3 regions of the Streptomyces castrisilvae genome follow, and region 1 is predicted to be linked to each of the others. Evidence: riboswitches for the same ligand, from Rfam matches in the RefSeq annotation. Region 1 holds a riboswitch; each other region holds the start of a gene.
What was found. Region 1 has a riboswitch for cobalamin ahead of P8A18_RS31860 (ABC transporter substrate-binding protein). Riboswitches for the same ligand answer to the same signal wherever they lie in the genome.

Region 2: linked by a shared signal. The riboswitch ahead of P8A18_RS06385 (cobalamin biosynthesis protein) and the one ahead of P8A18_RS31860 (ABC transporter substrate-binding protein) in region 1 are both predicted to bind cobalamin.
Region 3: linked by a shared signal. The riboswitch ahead of P8A18_RS23395 (ribonucleoside-diphosphate reductase subunit alpha) and the one ahead of P8A18_RS31860 (ABC transporter substrate-binding protein) in region 1 are both predicted to bind cobalamin.

The regions. Positions count from the first base shown of each region.
Region 1 is NZ_CP120997.1:7,359,143-7,364,829, reverse strand. It holds gene P8A18_RS31880 (anchored repeat ABC transporter, substrate-binding protein) at 1-465, opposite strand, end outside; gene P8A18_RS31875 (choice-of-anchor M domain-containing protein) at 566-2,290, opposite strand; gene P8A18_RS31870 (DUF6882 domain-containing protein) at 2,707-3,393, opposite strand; gene cobF (precorrin-6A synthase (deacetylating)) at 3,629-4,462, opposite strand; cobalamin riboswitch at 4,532-4,673, shown strand; gene P8A18_RS31860 (ABC transporter substrate-binding protein) at 4,704-5,687, shown strand, end outside.
Region 2 is NZ_CP120997.1:1,520,707-1,526,393, forward strand. It holds gene P8A18_RS06375 (inorganic phosphate transporter) at 1-266, shown strand, start outside; gene P8A18_RS06380 (hypothetical protein) at 317-550, shown strand; cobalamin riboswitch at 701-829, shown strand; gene P8A18_RS06385 (cobalamin biosynthesis protein) at 974-1,987, shown strand; gene P8A18_RS06390 (cobyric acid synthase) at 1,984-3,546, shown strand; gene P8A18_RS06395 (putative cobaltochelatase) at 3,543-5,594, shown strand; gene cobO (cob(I)yrinic acid a,c-diamide adenosyltransferase) at 5,594-5,687, shown strand, end outside.
Region 3 is NZ_CP120997.1:5,341,711-5,347,397, forward strand. It holds gene P8A18_RS23380 (GlxA family transcriptional regulator) at 1-158, opposite strand, end outside; gene P8A18_RS23385 (hypothetical protein) at 240-452, shown strand; gene P8A18_RS23390 (ribonucleotide-diphosphate reductase subunit beta) at 487-1,503, opposite strand; gene P8A18_RS23395 (ribonucleoside-diphosphate reductase subunit alpha) at 1,503-3,899, opposite strand; adenosylcobalamin-variant (AdoCbl-variant) riboswitch at 4,051-4,149, opposite strand; gene mctP (monocarboxylate uptake permease MctP) at 4,228-5,687, opposite strand, start outside.

The DNA of each region.
Region 1 (5,687 bases):
GCCCTCTCCGCGTACCCGCAGCCCGAGCCAGAGGACGTCCAGGCCGATGTCCTCGACGAGCGGAATGACGTGTGCCCCGTATGTTTCGGAAGCCTCGGCGAGGGAGACATTGGGAGTCCCCTTCCGGGCGTTCGCGTCGACCGTCTTGATGAGCGCGTGCTCTTCCAGCAGAAGATGGTTGGTGAACGTCACGTCCGCCTTCGAAACGGCAGTCGCGTCGGCAGGTGTGGGCTCGTACGAATGGGGGTCACCGCCGGGCGGCACGACCGAGTCGACCTGCACCCGCTCCCCGCCGACCTGGCGGACGAGATCGGCCAGGATCTCCGTCGTGGTCACGACGCGCAGCACGGCGTCCGGGTTGTCGGTCCCGGCTGCCGTCCCGGCATGGCCCCTGCACCCGGAGAGAACGGCTCCGAGGGCGGTCACGGTGACCAGGGACCGTACGACCGGTCTGGGTATACGCATGTATGAACTCCCGCTGAAGAAGGGGCCGGCGCCGGGGAGAAGGGACCGGGCGCCGGCCGTGGAGGAGTGCTCGCGGCCCCGGAGGGCCGCGAGCACCCGATCAGATCCGGACGGCGCGGTGGCCGGCGGCGGTACGCCGCCTGTTCGCCCTGCTCATCGCGATGGCGGCGCCACCGCCGGCCACCAGAAGCCCGGCGCCGATCCCGAAGGGGACGGCCAGGTCCGTCCCGGTGTGGGCGAGGCTGCCCTTGCCGTCTCCCCCGGTCGCGGCCCCGCCACCGGCTCCGCCCGTACCGCCGGTGGAGCCGGACGCCGAGCCGTCGGTGTCTGCCGGACCGGACGCCGCACCGTCCTCGCCTCCGCCGCTGCCGGTGGCAGCACCGTCGCCGTCCCCGTCTCCCGGGGTGGCGGCGTTCGGATCCCCGTCCCCCACCACGAAGGTGTACGTCTGGGCGTCGGACATCGCCGTTCCGTTCGCCGACGTGCCGCTCAGCTGGAAGGTCACCCTGTACGTACCTTCCTTGCTGAAGGCCCAGTTGCCGTGCGCGTGCACGCCGGGGTTCACCTTCTGAGCGTCGGGAAGGCCGTCGGCACTGTTGTAGAGCACCTGCGCGCCCCCCAGACCAGCCGTCTCCCAGATGGCCAGGGTTCCGGGCCCACTGACCTTCGTCAGCTTCATGTCGACCTGACCTTTCAGGTCGCCGTCGCCCAGCGCCTCCGTGTTCCATCCGGCCCAGACGACGCCTTGCTTCTGCACCTGGGGAATGAGCCAGAAGTCCCCGCCCGCCCTGCCGAGGAAGGAGTAGGTGTCGCCTGCCGGTATCCGCTCCTTGGCGGCGGGGCTGACGTGCAGCACCACGGAGGAGGGCTCACGCCAGATGATGTCGCCCGGGTCGCGGCTGTCCCTGAACAAGGTCCGCAACGTGCCGTTCACCATCTTCCCGGCGATCGCGTCGACATGGCCGTCCGCGATGACGGCCCGCTCGCTCGCGATACCGTCCGCCGCGGCCTTCCGGTCCGGGGCCTCGTCGGTGCGACTTCGGGCGGGGGCGGAGTCGTCGCCCCGCTGCACGGCGCCTTCACCTCCGTCCGGGGCGGCAGGCGGCCCGGCGGGCGGAGCGGACCGCTCGTCGGTGACCCGCACCGTCCACACCGTGTCCGTCCGGGCGCTGTCGCCGGACGCGAGTTCAGCGGTGGCCCGCGAGGAGATCCTGTAGTCACCGGCCCGGGTGAACGCCCATGCCAATGCGCCGCGCCGGGCGGCCGGAAGAGCCAGTGCGTCCGGCAGACCTTCGGTGCTGTCGAACACCACCTTCGGCTCCGCTGTCGCCCCCTCCCCCTCAACACCCCCGGGCTCAAAGGCCATTACGTCGCCGGGGCCTTCGACCCCGGTCAACTCCCAGTCGATGCGCGCGTCGGCAAGCTCCTCGGCCGGGACCCGGGTGGTGTCCCACCCGATCCCCGTATCGGCCGGGATCTCCTCGCGGGCCGGGGCCCGTCCGCCCACGATCCACAGGTCGTCGCCGGGCAACCCGGGAGAAACGGGGGCGCCGTCCTCCGGCACCGTCGTACTCGCCTCGCTGCCGATCGTCAGATCAGGGCGTCGCTCTCCGCCGGAAACACGCCCGGTGCCGTCCGAACCACCCTGCGACATCTCAAGCGCGAGGGCCTCACCCTCCAGCGACAGCACAACGCTTACGGACGGGGCAGGTGGCTGAGCGGCGTCCTCGGAGGTGCCGGCGAAAGCCGCCGGGGCAACTCCGGCCAGCGCGACCGACCCCACAACTCCGGCTGCTGCCCAACGGCGCTTCCTGGGTGATGACATGGTCAATGTGCTCCTCTGCAGATGGGCGCCACTCGGTGCGGACGATTCGCGGTGCCGGCTGGGGCGCGTGCGCTCAAGACCTCCCGGTCCTGGCGGATCAACAACGTGCGGCCTGCCGGTGGAGGGCACCTTCACCGCTGCCGGTACGACGCGGCTCGGCGGCCCGCGGTGCCGCCCCGAGCCGCTGCCCCCGCGTGACCACACCAACCCTAAGCACGATGGTAATCATTTTCAACTAGACATCAGCGGGTTGCCCGTAGCGGGATCCCATTCACCATGCTTTGCCCCATACCCGCATCGATCGGCGGCGCGCCGAGAGCGTTGAGGGGCACGGCGTTCGCCGGACGGTCGCCGCCGCGGTTGAAGCGACGGCGCCGCCGGCGCCCCGAGGAAACGTACTTACGCCACTGTCCGGGTCAGCCGCCGACCGTGAGCTGGATGTTGCCGATGCGCCCCATCCCGTCGAAGGAGACAACGGCCGCACCGGTCGGCAGGTCGGCGATCAGCCGGTCGCCCTCCACACGCTGCGGCACCCCGTAGTGCTCGAAGTACCCCGTGACGGCCTGTCGTGGCGAACGCCCGATGAGCGAGACCCCGGTCATGAGCACGCGCGGCAGGGCGACGGGATCGAGATCGGCGCTCGGGACCTTCGGGTCGTCGGGCAGGAAGTACACCTGTGTACCGGGCCCTGCGGGCTGCCCTATGTACCCGGGGGCGTCGGCCACCCCCATCCCCGCGAAGGCCAGCATCTCGGCGGCCCGCCGGGGATCGTCGAAACCGGACAGATCGATTTCCTCAGCGGTGAACTCGGGAATCCCGTGCGCCTGCCCGTACCGTGCCACGGCAGCGGACAACGCCACGACCTCACTCCCGCCGAGCCCGGGATTTGCCCAGCCCCACAGCCAGGAACCCCCCTCCATGTCGTATGTCCCCAGGACACCGACCCGTAGCCGCACCTCCCCCTGCTGGTAGGAACACGTCGCCAGGTCCGCGTTCCACGGCGCCTCGGGCAGGAACTCCATGAGCGTCTCGAGCTGAGCGGCGCCCCAGACGGAGTGCCGTTCCGCCTCAAGCAGGAACTGGTCGCTGAATCCGTTTGCCATGATCACGAGCGTAGAGGGCAAGCCCCGCTCAGGGAGAGCCAGCCCGGGGCCCAACTCCTGAGCGGCCGCGCCGGCGTCGGAACATTCCGCCCAGATGCCCTACCGGCATGGTCGCCTGACCGCGCACCGGCCCGGGGCCGGGCCGGTCGTGACCATCCGCAGCTGCCTGGCCGGCCATGGCTGGGGCCTGTTCGTTCATCCGTCGGGACCCGTCGAGCCGGCGACCCGGCGGGTGTCACGGGGCGGCGTGCCCGCCGCTCCCGTCCGTCTCGGCCCGGCGCGGGGAGCCGCGTCCGTCCGTGATCCGCAGCAGATACGTGTCCATGATCCAGCCGTGCCGCTCGCGCGCCTCCGCGCGGACCTGCCGGATGCGGTCGGAGACCTCGTGGAGCGGCCCCGCGACGAGGAGTTCGTCCGGGGTGCCGAGGTAGGCACCCCAGTAGATCCACACGTCGTTGCCCGCGACCTGGGTGAACGACTCGTGGGCGTCGAGCATGACGACGATGTCTCCGTCGTCGTTCTGGCCGACTTCGGCGAGGCGGCGGGCCGGGGTGATGTGCACCGGGCGGCCCACCTGGTTGAGCGGGATGCGGTGACGGGCGGTCAGGGAGGCGACGCTCGTGATGCCGGGGATCACCTCGACGCCCACCAGGAGCGCGCCGCGGTCCTCGATGTCCCCGAGGATGCCGAGCGTGCTGTCGTACAGGGACGGGTCGCCCCAGACGAGGAAGGCCCCTGTCTCGCCGGCCGTCATCTCCTCGCGCATCGCCCTCTCGAAGATCTCGCCACGCCGCTCGCGCCAGTCCTGGACGGCCGCTGTGTAGTCCGAGCGGCCCATCGCGCCCCGGTCGCGGCTGGGGTCCTCGACCTCCACCACACGGTAGGAACCCTCCGCGTGCTCCTCGATCATCCGGTGGCGCAGGTCGGTCAGGGACGCTTTGTGGGGTCCCTTGCCGACGATGAAGAAGACGTCGGCGCGCCGTATCGCCTTCACGGCCTGAAGGGTCAGGTGGTCGGGATCGCCGGCCCCGATGCCGATGACGAGGATCGCGCGCTGCTGCGTACTCATGCGGACAGTCTTCCAGGGACCTCTCCCCTGCACCTCGGCGCCCGACCCCGGTTTCCTCGTCCACCCGGTCACTACGTACGATCACCAGGTCAAAGCCGCGGCAGGAGCCAGGAAGCCGGTGCGAATCCGGCACGGTCCCGCCACTGTGACCGCGCACGTCCCTCGGGGCGTCCGCGGAAGTCAGGTCACTGACCTGCCGCGGGCCCGATCCGAGGAGCGCGGACTCCGCAGGAGGCTTCCCATGCACGACGGTCACAGCCGTCCCCATTTCTCGTTCTTCCCCTCGCACGCGGCGTCCGCGGCCTCACGCGGGCGCGGTCCGGCGCGCCTCGCCGCGGCCGTCACCGCGCTGTCGGCGATCCTGCTGACGGCCGGCTGCGGCTCCTCCGGCACCGCCGCCGGCTCCCCGGAGGCAAGTGCCTCGACGGCGAAGGGCTTCCCCGTCACCATCGACAACTGCGGTGTCAGGACGACGTACACGAAGCCGCCGTCCCGCGCGGTGACCATCCACCAGCATCCGGCCGAGCTGATGCTCGCGCTCGGGCTCAAGGACCGGATGGCCGGTACGTCGTACCCCGACTCGGCGGTCCTGCCCGCGCTGCGCGAGGACTTCGCGTCGATCCCGCAGCTGTCGAAGCAGGCGCCGTCGTTCGAGAAGGTCCTCGATACCGATCCCGATTTCGTCTACGGCGGGTACGCCAGCGCGTTCGCGGAGAAGGAGGGCCGCTCGCGCAAGGCGTTCGAGGACGCGGGCATCGACACCTACCTCAACCGGGAGAACTGCGCCGGGAAGAAGGGGGTGACCATGCAGGACACGTACACCGAGATACGCACGATCGGCAAGATCTTCGGCGTCTCCGACCGCGCGTCCGCACTCGTCTCCGAACTGCGCACCCGCGTCGACAAGGCGAGCGAGACCGTGAAGGACGCGCGCGACGTCTCCGTGTTCGTCTACGACAGCGGCGACAAGTCCGCCTTCACGGCCGGCGGCAAGGGCCTGGGCAACGAACTGATCAGGCTGGCCGGCGGCAAGAACGTCTTCTCCGACCTGGACGACGTGTTCGGCGACGTCTCCTGGGAACAGGTCGTCGACCGCAGGCCGGACGTGATCGCCATCTACGACTACGCGGGGACCGGCGTCGCCCAGAAGAAGAAGTTCCTGCTCTCCCAGCCCGCACTCGCCGACGTGCCCGCGATCAAGAACAAGCGTTTCGTGGTGCTGCCA
Region 2 (5,687 bases), 5.8 Mb from region 1:
CCTGGGGCGTCGTGGTCGTCGCGGCCCTGCTGGTCGCCGGCTCCGGCACGATCTGGGTGCTCTCCCGCCGTAAGCCCGTCGGCCACGGCGATGTCGCGCCCGGCTCCGGGGACGGGATCGCGGCCGAACCCGCGGGCGTCGTCACCACCGCCATCGCGGCCGTCAGCCCGCCGCCCACCATCGCCGCCCAGGCCCACGACCTCACCGCCACCATCCCGGCCCCCGCGGCACCCGTCGCCGATCCTCCCCGGCCCGCCACGGTCTGAGCGACCCGGCACTCATCCCGGTACTCCGGTACTCGGTAAGGACACTCCGCATGAACATCGACTGGGCAGCCCTGGGAACCGTCTTCGGCGTCTCCCTCGTCACCACCGTCGCTCTGGTGGGCCTCTTCACCCTCGGCATCGTCGGCCTCTCCAAGCAGCCCGAGCCTGCCACGCGGGGCGGCCGGGCGGGCACCTCGCTCCTGCTGGCCCGCGCCGGCGCGTACGTCTGCTTCGGGCTGTGCGCGGCGGCGGTCGCGTACGGCATCTATCTGATCGTCGCCTGACACCTCCTCCCCCTCGCATCGGGCCGGACGCACCTCGTGCGCTTCCGGCCCGATGTGCGTCTGCGCACACTGCGCCGTCGCAGGTCAACAGCAAGTTGACGGGCGTTCGCGGGGCGTGGTGGACTGCCGGAGCCATTACGGCGACAGCAGAGGAAGCCGGTGCGAATCCGGCGCGGTCCCGCCACTGTCACCGGGGAGCGGTCCCCACCACCGCACGTCACGGCCCGCCGAGGCGGACTGGAAGACCGGGGAAACCGCCGATCCGGAAGCCAGGAGACTCTCGCCGCCGTCACGTCGAACCAGGGCGCGGACCCTGAGTGAGGACATATCGCCATGCCCGGCTGCCGTGCGACCGTTCCCCCGCCGCCCCCGCGGGCGGCTGCCCGTACGAAGGTCCTCCGAGGCGTGACGGCCGGCTGAACCGTGCGTGCCGATCGCATCTACGCGTACGGCGCCACGGCCGGTCTGATCGGCGATCTGCTGCTCGGTGACCCCCGCAGGGGGCACCCGGTCGCCGCCTTCGGGCGGGCCGCGGCAGGCGTCGAACACCGGCTCTGGCGCGACCACCGGGGCTGGGGCGCACTGCACACCCTGCTCTGCGCCGGAGGCGCCGCCGGGAGCGCCGCGCTGGCCGCCCGCGCCCTGCGCCGCCACCCCGCCGCGTCCGTAGCCCTGACCGCCGCCGCCACCTGGTCCGTCGTCGGCGGTACGTCTCTGGGGCGCGAGGCGCGGTCCATCGGCGCGGCCCTCGCGGCGGGCGATGTCGAGCTGGCCCGGGAGCGGCTGCCGCATCTGTGCGGGCGCGACCCGCAGTCCCTGGACGCCCCGCAGATCGCCCGCGCCGTCGTGGAGTCCGTCGCCGAGAACACCTCCGACGCCGTGGTCGGCGCCCTGGTGTGGGGCGCCCTGGGCGGCGTCCCCGGGCTCGTCGGCTTCCGCGCCGCCAACACGCTGGACGCGATGGTCGGCCACAAGTCGCCCCGCTACCGGCGTTACGGCTGGGCATCGGCCCGGCTGGACGACCTCGCGGGCTGGCCGGGCGCCCGGCTGACGGCCCTGCTCGCCGTGGCCGCCGGGGGCCGGCCGCGAGAAGCGGTACGCGCCTGGCGGGCGGACGCGGCCCAGCACCCCAGCCCCAACGCGGGGCCGGTGGAGGCCTCGTTCGCCGGCGCGCTCGGCGTACGGCTCGGCGGCACCCTCGCCTACGGCGGGCGGATCGAACACCGGCCGGTGCTCAACGGCGGTTCCGGCCGCGCGGTGGAGACCGGCGACATCGAACGCGCCGTGCGCCTCTCGCGCCGGGTGGGCGTGCTGGCCCTCGGGGTCAGCGTGGCGGCCCGGCTGGGCGCGGGGGCGGCCGCGCGACGGATCTCGGGAGCGGGGCGGGGCCCAGGCCCCCACGCGCCCGGACGGACCTCTGGACGGAGAACGGGATGAGCGGTGGACTGCTGGTCGCCGGAACCACGTCGGACGCGGGCAAGAGCGTCGTCACCGCCGGGATCTGCCGCTGGCTGGTGCGCCGGGGGGTGAAGGTCGCCCCGTTCAAGGCGCAGAACATGTCGCTGAACTCCTTCGTCACCCGCGAGGGCGCCGAGATCGGGCGCGCCCAGGCGATGCAGGCCCAGGCCGCCCGGGTGGAGCCGACCGCCCTGATGAACCCGGTCCTCCTCAAGCCCGGCGGCGACCGCTCCAGCCAGGTCGTCCTGATGGGACGGCCCGTCGGTGAGATGAGCGCCCGCGGCTACCACGGCGGCCGGCAGGAGAAGCTCCTGTCCACCGTCGTCGACTGCCTGGAGCAGCTCCGGGGCACGTACGACGCGGTGATCTGCGAGGGGGCGGGCAGTCCGGCCGAGATCAACCTGCGGCGCACGGACATCGTGAACATGGGCATCGCACGGGCGGCGCGCTTCCCGGTGGTGGTCGTCGGGGACATCGACCGCGGCGGGGTCTTCGCCTCGTTCTTCGGGACGACCGCGCTGCTGGCGCCCGAGGACCAGGAGCTGATCGCGGGCTATCTGGTCAACAAGTTCCGCGGCGACGTCTCGCTGCTCGAACCGGGCCTCGACATGCTGCGCGATCTGACGGGCCGCCCCACCTACGGGGTGCTGCCCTTCGCGCACGGCCTCGGCATCGACGAGGAGGACGGCCTCCGTGTGTCGCTGCGCGGCACCGTGCGCGAGTCGGCCGTCGCCCCGCCGCACGGCGAGGACATCCTGCGCGTCGCCGTGTGCGCGGTGCCGCTGATGTCCAACTTCACCGATGTGGACGCGCTGGCCGCCGAACCGGGCGTCGTCGTGCGGTTCGTGGACCGGGCCGAGGAGCTTGCCGACGCCGACCTCGTCATCGTGCCCGGCACCCGGGGCACCGTGAAGGCGCTCGCCTGGCTGTGCGAGCGGGGCCTCGCCGACGCGCTGCGGCGGCGCGCCGCCGAAGGCCGCCCGGTGCTCGGCATCTGCGGCGGCTACCAGATCCTCGGCGAGCACATCGAGGACGAGGTGGAGTCGCGCGCCGGGCAGGTCGACGCGCTGGGCCTGCTGCCCGTACGCGTGCGGTTCGACCGCGAGAAGACCCTCGCCCGGCCGGCCGGTGAGGCGCTCGGCGCACCGGTCGAGGGGTACGAGATCCACCACGGCGTCGCCGATGTGCGCGGCGGCGAACCGTTCCTCACGGACGGGCGGGGCACACCGCTGGACGGCTGCCGCTCCGGGGCCGTGTGGGGCACCCACTGGCACGGCTCGCTGGAGAGCGACGCGTTCCGCCGCCGGTTCCTGACCGAGACCGCCCGGCTCACCGGCCGCCGCTTCGTGCCCGCCCCGGACACCTGCTTCGCCGCGCTGCGCGAGGAACAGCTCGACCGCCTGGGCGACCTGATCGAGGAACACGCCGACACCGACGCGCTGTGGCGGCTCATCGAGTCGGGCGCGCCGGCCGGGCTTCCGTTCATCCCGCCGGGCGCGCCCGCGGCGCCCGCAACCCCCGCCAAGGAGTGCATATGAGTACGCCTTACCCGTTCACCGCCATCGTCGGGCAGGACGATCTGCGGCTCGGTCTGCTGCTCAACGCGGTGAGCCCCGCGGTGGGCGGAGTCCTCGTACGCGGCGAGAAGGGCACCGCCAAGTCGACCGCCGTGCGCGCGCTGGCGGCGCTGATGCCCCAGGTCTCCGTCGTCCCCGGCTGCCGGTTCTCCTGCGACCCCGTTTCGCCCGACCCGGCGTGTCCGGACGGACCCCACGAGGACGTCTCCGGCGTGTCGCGGCCGGCCCGGACCGTGGAGCTGCCCGTCGGCGCTTCCGAGGACCGGCTCGTCGGGGCGCTCGACATCGAACGGGCGCTCTCGGAGGGCGTGAAGGCCTTCGAACCGGGGCTGCTCGCCGACGCCCACCGCGGAATCCTGTACGTGGACGAGGTCAACCTCCTCCACGACCACCTGGTCGACCTGCTGCTGGACGCGGCAGCGATGGGCGCCTCGTACGTGGAGCGCGAAGGTGTCTCCGTACGGCATGCGGCGCGGTTCCTGCTCGTCGGCACGATGAACCCCGAAGAGGGCGAACTGCGCCCGCAGTTGCTCGACCGGTTCGGGCTGACCGTCGAGGTCGCCGCGTCCCGGGAGACCGACCAGCGGGTGGAGGTGGTGCGGCGGCGCCTCGCGTACGACGACGACCCGGCGGCCTTCGCGGCGCGCTGGGCCGACGAGGAGGCCCGGTTGCGGGCCCGGATCGTGGCCGCGCGGGCGCTGCTGCCCGAAGTCCGGCTCGGTGACAAGGCGTTGCGGCAGATCGCGGCGACCTGCGCGGCCTTCGAGGTCGACGGGATGCGTGCCGACATCGTGATGGCCAGGACCGCCACCGCGCTGGCCGCGTGGGCGGGCCGCACCGATGTGCTCGCCGAGGACGTCCGGCAGGCGGCACTGCTCGCGCTCCCGCACAGGCGCCGGCGCAATCCGTTCGACGCGCCGGGGCTCGACGAGGACAAGCTGGACGACACGCTGGAGGAGAACGGCGGCGGGGACGAGGACCCGGAGCCGGACGGGCCCGGTGACGGCGGTGGCGACGGAGGCGGCGGTGGCCTGCCGCCGCGGGGGGACGGCCCCGACACGCCGCCCCCGCCCGCGGACAGCGCCGACGACACGCCCGGCCGGCCCGAATCCGAGCCGTCCGGCCCCGCTCCCTCGGTGCCCGGCCAGGGCGGCGAGCAGCAGCCCGTACGGGCCGGTGAGCCGTTCCGTACGAAGATGCTGAGCGTGCCCGGTCTCGGCGAGGGCGCGGCGGGGCGGCGGTCCCGGGCGCGCACCGAGCACGGGCGGACGACCGGTGCGCGGCGGCCGCGGGGTGCGCTGACCAAGCTGCATCTGGCCGCGACCGTGCGGGCCGCCGCCCCGCACCAGCGGGCCAGGGGCCGGTCCGGGCGGGGGCTCGTGGTGCGGCGGGACGATCTGCGGCAGGCGACGCGGGAGGGGCGCGAGGGCAACCTCGTGCTGTTCGTCGTGGACGCGTCCGGTTCGATGGCCGCCCGGCAGCGGATGGGCGCCGTGAAGGGCGCGGTGCTGTCCCTGCTGATGGACGCCTACCAGCGGCGCGACAAGGTCGGGCTGGTCACCTTCCGGGGCCGGGACGCCGAGCTGGCGCTGCCGCCGACCTCGTCCGTGGACGCGGCGGCCGCCCGGCTGGAGACGCTGCCGACCGGCGGGCGGACCCCGGTGGCCGCCGGGCTGCTGAAGGCCCATGACGTGCTGCGGGTGGAACGGCTGCGCGACCCGTCGAGGCGGGCGCTGCTGGTCGTGGTGACGGACGGGCGGGCGACCGGCGGGCCCGACCCGGTGGCACTGGCGGCGCGGGCCGCCCGGCTGCACGCGGCCGAGGGCACGGCGTCCGTCGTCGTGGACTGCGAGTCGGGTCCTGTGCGGCTCGGGCTCGCGGCGAGCCTCGCGGGCGAGCTGGGCGGCACCGCCGTCACGCTCGACGAGCTGCGCGCCGAATCGATCGCCGGGCTCGTCAAGGACGTCCGGGGCGCGGGCCCCGGGAACAGCGACAGGAGGGCCGCGTAATGCCGCAGGGACAGCCGGAGAGCGTGCCGGACGACGGACTCACCACCCGGCAGCGGCGCAACCGCCCGCTGCTGATGGTGCACACCGGCGTCG
Region 3 (5,687 bases), 2.0 Mb from region 1:
GCGTGGGTCTCCAGTACCGGGCCCTCCGCGGAGACCACGGCGAAATCGAGCACGGGCAGCCCCTCGTCACTGCGGTCGAGCCCGAACACCTCGCTCAGGACACCCAGTTCGAAGGGATGGACCTCGTCGAGCAGCAGAACGGCGACATTCTTCAGCATGACCCCAGTGTGGCAGTAATTCGAGGTTCTACGACAGTCCTGCCACTGACGCGATCGTCCGTGACCGACGACAGTAGAGGCATGAACACATTCCTGAACTACCTGGGCATAGCCGTTCTTTTCGCACTCGTCCTGCTGCCGGCGCTGCTCGGCGTCGTCCGCGAGCGCCGCATCGACCGCGAGCTGCGCGAAGCGGAACGGGACCGGAGCACGCGCCCACCGCGAACGGCGGACGCCGCACGGCCGGTGAGGGCCGCACGGCGTCCGTACGTCAGGAGCTGGGCGAGGATCTAGTGCGCCTCCCGGCAAGCTTCGCCCCGTCGCGGCACTAGAAGTCGTCGTCGAAGCCGACTGTGCCCTCGACGGCCACCTGGTAGGCGGAGGGGCGCCGCTCGAAGAAGTTCGTCAGCTCCTGCACCCCCTGGAGCTCCATGAACGAGAACGGGTTCTGCGAGCCGTACATCGCGGGGAAGCCCAGCCGGGTGAGCCGCTGGTCGGCGACGCACTCCAGGTACTCGCGCATCGACTCGGTGTTCATGCCGGGCAGGCCCTCGCCGCACAGGTCGCGGCCGAACTGCAACTCCGCCTCGACGGCCTCCTTCAGCATGTCGGTGACCTGCTGCTCCAGGGCGTCGTCGAAGAGTTCGGGCTCCTCCTTGCGGACCGTGTCCACGACCTCGAACGCGAAGTTCATGTGCATGGTCTCGTCGCGGAAGACCCAGTTGGTCCCCGTGGCGAGGCCGTGCAGCAGACCGCGCGAGCGGAACCAGTAGACGTACGCGAAGGCGCCGTAGAAGAACAGCCCCTCAATGCACGCCGCGAAGCAGATCAGGTTCAGCAGGAAGCGGCGGCGGTCGGCCTTCGTCTCCAGCCGGTCGATCGACTCGACCGAGTCCATCCACTTGAAGCAGAACTGCGCCTTCTCGCGGATCGAGGGAATGTTCTCGACCGCCGCGAACGCCGCCGCCCGGTCGTCCGGGTCGGGCAGGTACGTGTCCAGCAGCGTCAGATAGAACTGGACGTGCACGGCCTCCTCGAACAGCTGGCGCGACAGGTAGAGCCGCGCCTCCGGGGAGTTGATGTGCTTGTACAGCGTCAGCACGAGGTTGTTGGCGACGATCGAGTCACCGGTCGCGAAGAACGCCACCAGCCGGCCGATCAGGTGCTGCTCGGCGGGCGACATCTTGGCCAGGTCCGCCACGTCGGAGTGGAGGTCGACCTCCTCCACGTGCCAGGTGTTCTTGATCGCGTCCCGGTAGCGCTCGTAGAAGTCCGGGTAGCGCATGGGCCGCAGGGTCAGTTCGAAGCCCGGGTCGAGCAGGTGCTTCGTGTCGTTCGAACTCATTACTGGCAGGCCTCGCAGGACTCGGGGTTTTCCAGGGAGCAGGCGATGGCGTCCGCGTCGGGCGCCTGTGCCTGCTGTACGGGAATGGGGGCGGCGTCCGCGGCCCGGCCGGACGCGGCGCGGGCGATGCGCGTCGCAGGGCGCGAACGCAGGTAGTACGTCGTCTTCAGCCCCTGCTTCCAGGCGTACGCGTACATCGAGGAGAGCTTGCCGATCGTCGGCGTCTCCAGGAACAGGTTCAGCGACTGGCTCTGGTCGAGGAACGGCGTACGGGCCGCCGCCATGTCGATCAGTCCGCGCTGCGGGATCTCCCACGCGGTGCGGTACAGCGCCCGCACGTCCGCGGGGATCCACGCGAAGCCCTGCACCGAGCCGCTCGCCTCGCGCAGCGCCTCCCGGGTCCGCGCGTCCCACACGCCGAGCCGCTTCAGCTCGTCCACCAGATAGCCGTTGACCTGGAGGAACTCACCGCTCAGCGTCTCGCGCTTGAAGAGGTTGGAGACCTGGGGCTCGATGCACTCGTAGACCCCCGCGATCGAGGCGATCGTCGCGGTCGGGGCGATCGCCAGGAGCAGCGAGTTGCGCATCCCGGTCTTCGCGATCCGGGCGCGCAGGGCGTCCCAGCGCTCCGGCCAGTTCGGCTCGGTGTCGTAGTGGTCCGGGTGCAGCACCCCGCGCGCGGCCCGGGTCTCGGACCAGGCGGGGAGGGGGCCCGACCTCTCGGCGAGGTCGCAGGACGCCTCGTAGGCGGCGAGCATGACGCGCTCGGCGATCTTCGTGGAGAGCGCGCGGGCCTCGGGGGAGTCGAACGGCAGCCGCAGCTGGAAGAAGACGTCCTGGAGGCCCATGGCGCCCAGGCCCACCGGCCGCCAGCGGGCGTTGGAACGGCCGGCCTGCTCGGTCGGGTAGAAGTTGATGTCCACGACCCGGTCGAGGAAGGTCACGGCGGTGCGCACGGTGGCGTCCAGACGCTCCCAGTCGATCGTGCCCTCGGTGACGAACGCGCCGAGATTGACCGAGCCGAGGTTGCAGACGGCCGTCTCGCCGTCGTCGGTGACCTCCAGGATCTCGGTGCACAGGTTCGAGGAGTGCACGACGCGGCCCGGCTCGGCGGTCTGGTTCGCGGTCCGGTTGGAGGCGTCCTTGAACGTCATCCAGCCCTGGCCGGTCTGCGCGAGGGTCCGCATCATCCGGCCGTACAGCTCACGGGCCGGCATGGTCTTGCGGGCCAGGCCCTTCGCCTCGGCCGCCCGGTAGGCGGCGTCGAAGTCGTCGCCCCACAGGTCGGTCAGCTCGGGCACGTCCGCCGGGGAGAACAGCGACCAGGTGGAGTCCGCGTCGACCCGGCGCATGAACTCGTCCGGGATCCAGTGCGCCAGGTTCAGGTTGTGCGTACGCCGCTGGTCCTCGCCCGTGTTGTCGCGCAGTTCGAGGAACTCCTCGATGTCCGCGTGCCAGGTCTCCAGGTAGACGGCGGCCGCGCCCTTGCGCCGGCCGCCCTGGTTGACGGCGGCGACGGAGGCGTCGAGCGTCTTCAGGAACGGCACGATGCCGTTGGAGTGCCCGTTGGTGCCGCGGATCAGCGAACCGCGGGCGCGGATGCGGGAGTAGGAGAGGCCGATGCCCCCCGCGTGCTTCGACAGGCGCGCCACCTGGTGGTAGCGGTCGTAGATCGAGTCCAGCTCGTCCAGCGGCGAGTCCAGCAGATAGCAGGAGGACATCTGCGGGTGGCGGGTGCCGGAGTTGAAGAGCGTGGGGGAGGAGGGCAGGTAGTCCAGCCGGCTCATCAGCCCGTACAGCGAGGCGACCTCGTCGAGCGCGCGCTCGGAGTTGTCCTCGGCGAGCCCGGCGGCGACCCGGAGCATGAAGTGCTGCGGCGTCTCGATGACCTGGCGGGTGTGCGGGTGGCGCAGCAGGTAGCGGCTGTGCAGGGTGCGCAGCCCGAAGTAGCCGAAGCGGTCGTCGGCGCCGTCGGTGAGGGACCGCTCCACCAGCGCGTCCAGGGCCGCGGCGTGCAGCGTCACGAACTCGGCGGTGCGGTCCGCGATCAGGCCCTCGCGGTGCCCCACGGCGACCGAGGCGGAGAACGACGTCGAGCCCTGCCCGGCGGCCTCGTCCGCGATGGAGCGGGTGAGGAGGCGGGCGGCGAGCCGGGAGTAGGCGGGGTCCTCGGAGATGAGGCCCGCGGCGGCCTCGGTGGCCAGCGAGCGCAGCTCCGCCTCGTCCGACCGGGCGTTGCGGCCGCGCAGGGCCGCGGCGGCGACGCGCCCCGGGTCGGTGTCGGGCAGATCGGCGGTGAGGTCGGTCAGGGTCCGCAGCAGTGCGGTGCCTGGCCCGTCGCTCATGGTCCCCGTTGATTCGGCCGCTGAGACCGGATCGGCTGGCGCGATGGTCACGTGGTGCTCTCCCTCGCTCGGCTCTGGGCCGGCGGAGGGCGGGGCAGCCGGGCGGGCGCGGGCCCGGTCGGGGCAGCACTCCGTGCGGCGTCCACCGGCCCATCCACGAGGCCCGGACGTCTGGGCACCCGGTTCGGTCGAGCCGGATGCGCTGTCGGCAGGTCCTCGGACTTACGGGTGCGCAAAAGCACACCGAACACACCGTTGCGGGACAGTTCCGGATTCGCACCGGATTTCCCTGCGGCGACAGCGAGCACGAGCATACATGTGGGGGCCGCCGGATGAGGCGGCCCCCACATGTTGTGTCGCGTGACGTAAAACTGTGCGGTCAGTGACCGCCCGGCGCCCCGGCCGTGGCCGGCGGGAGCTCCGCCTTCACGCCCGGGTCGCCCGCGTCCGCGGTGTAGTCGCCCGGAGCGGTCTCGTCCTCCCCGGCGGGCGCCTTCACGGCGTTCAGGACGAAGGTCAGCACCACGGTGACGACGACGTTGAGCACGAAGGCCGTGAGGCCGATGTAGCCGATCTCACCGAGACCCGGGATCTCCTTGGAGGACCCGCCGAAGTGCTTCTGGGTGGGGCTCGCGACCCCGTAGGCGGCGGCCGTTCCGTAGATCATGCCGACCGCCCAGCCGGCGAGCAGCGCCCAGCGGTGGAACCAGCGGGTGAACAGACCGCCGACCAGGGCCGGCATCGTCTGGAGGATCCAGATCCCGCCGAGCAGCTGGAAGTTGATCGCGACGGTCTTGTCCATGGTCAGGACGAAGGCGAGCGCGCCGACCTTGACCAGCAGCGAGACCATCTTGGAGACCTTGGTCTCCTGCTCGGGGGTCGCGTCGGGCTTCAGGAAGTCCTTGTAGATGTTGCGGGTGAAGAGATTCGCCGCGGCGATCGACATGATCGCGGCCGGCACCAGCGCGCCGATGCCGATGGCGGCGAACGCCACGCCCGCGAACCAGTCGGGGAACATGTTCTCGAACAGCTGCGGGATGGCCAGCTGGCCGTTGTCCACCTTGACGCCGGCGGCGATCGCCATGAAGCCGAGCAGCGCGAGCAGGCCCAGCATCAGCGAGTACAGCGGCAGGATCGTGGTGTTGCGGCGGATCACCTCACGGCTGCGGCTGGAGAGGGTCGCCGTGATGGAGTGCGGGTACATGAAGAGCGCCAGCGCGGAGCCGAGCGCCAGGGTGGCGTAACCCCAGTGGCCCGCCGCGCCCGGGGCGAGCGCGCCGGTCGGCTTCCCGCCGGGCGGCCCGGCGAACTTGTCCTGGGCGGCGGCGAAGATGTCGTCGAAGCCGCCGAGCTTGATCGGGATGTAGATGATCGCCACGGCGATGACCAGGTAGATCAGCCCGTCCTTGACGAACGCGATCAGCGCCGGCGCGCGCAGCCCGGAGGAGTACGTGTACGCGGCGAGGACCGCGAACGCGATCAGCAGCGGCAGGTCCTTGACGAACCAGTTGGTGTTCTCGCCGCCGCCGACGCCCATCACGTCCAGCACCGCCTGGATGCCGACGAGCTGGAGCGCGATGTAGGGCATCGTGGCGAGGATGCCGGTGACGGCGACCGCCAGCGAGAGCCCCTTCGAGCCGAAGCGGCCGCGGACGAAGTCCGAGGTGGTGACGTAGCCGTGCTTGTGCGAGACCGACCACAGGCGCGGCAGGAAAGTGAAGATCAGCGGGTACACCAGGATGGTGTAGGGGACCGCGAAGAAGCCGGCCGCGCCCGCCGCGTAGATCGCCGCCGGGACGGCGACGAAGGTGTACGCGGTGTAGAGGTCGCCGCCGAGCA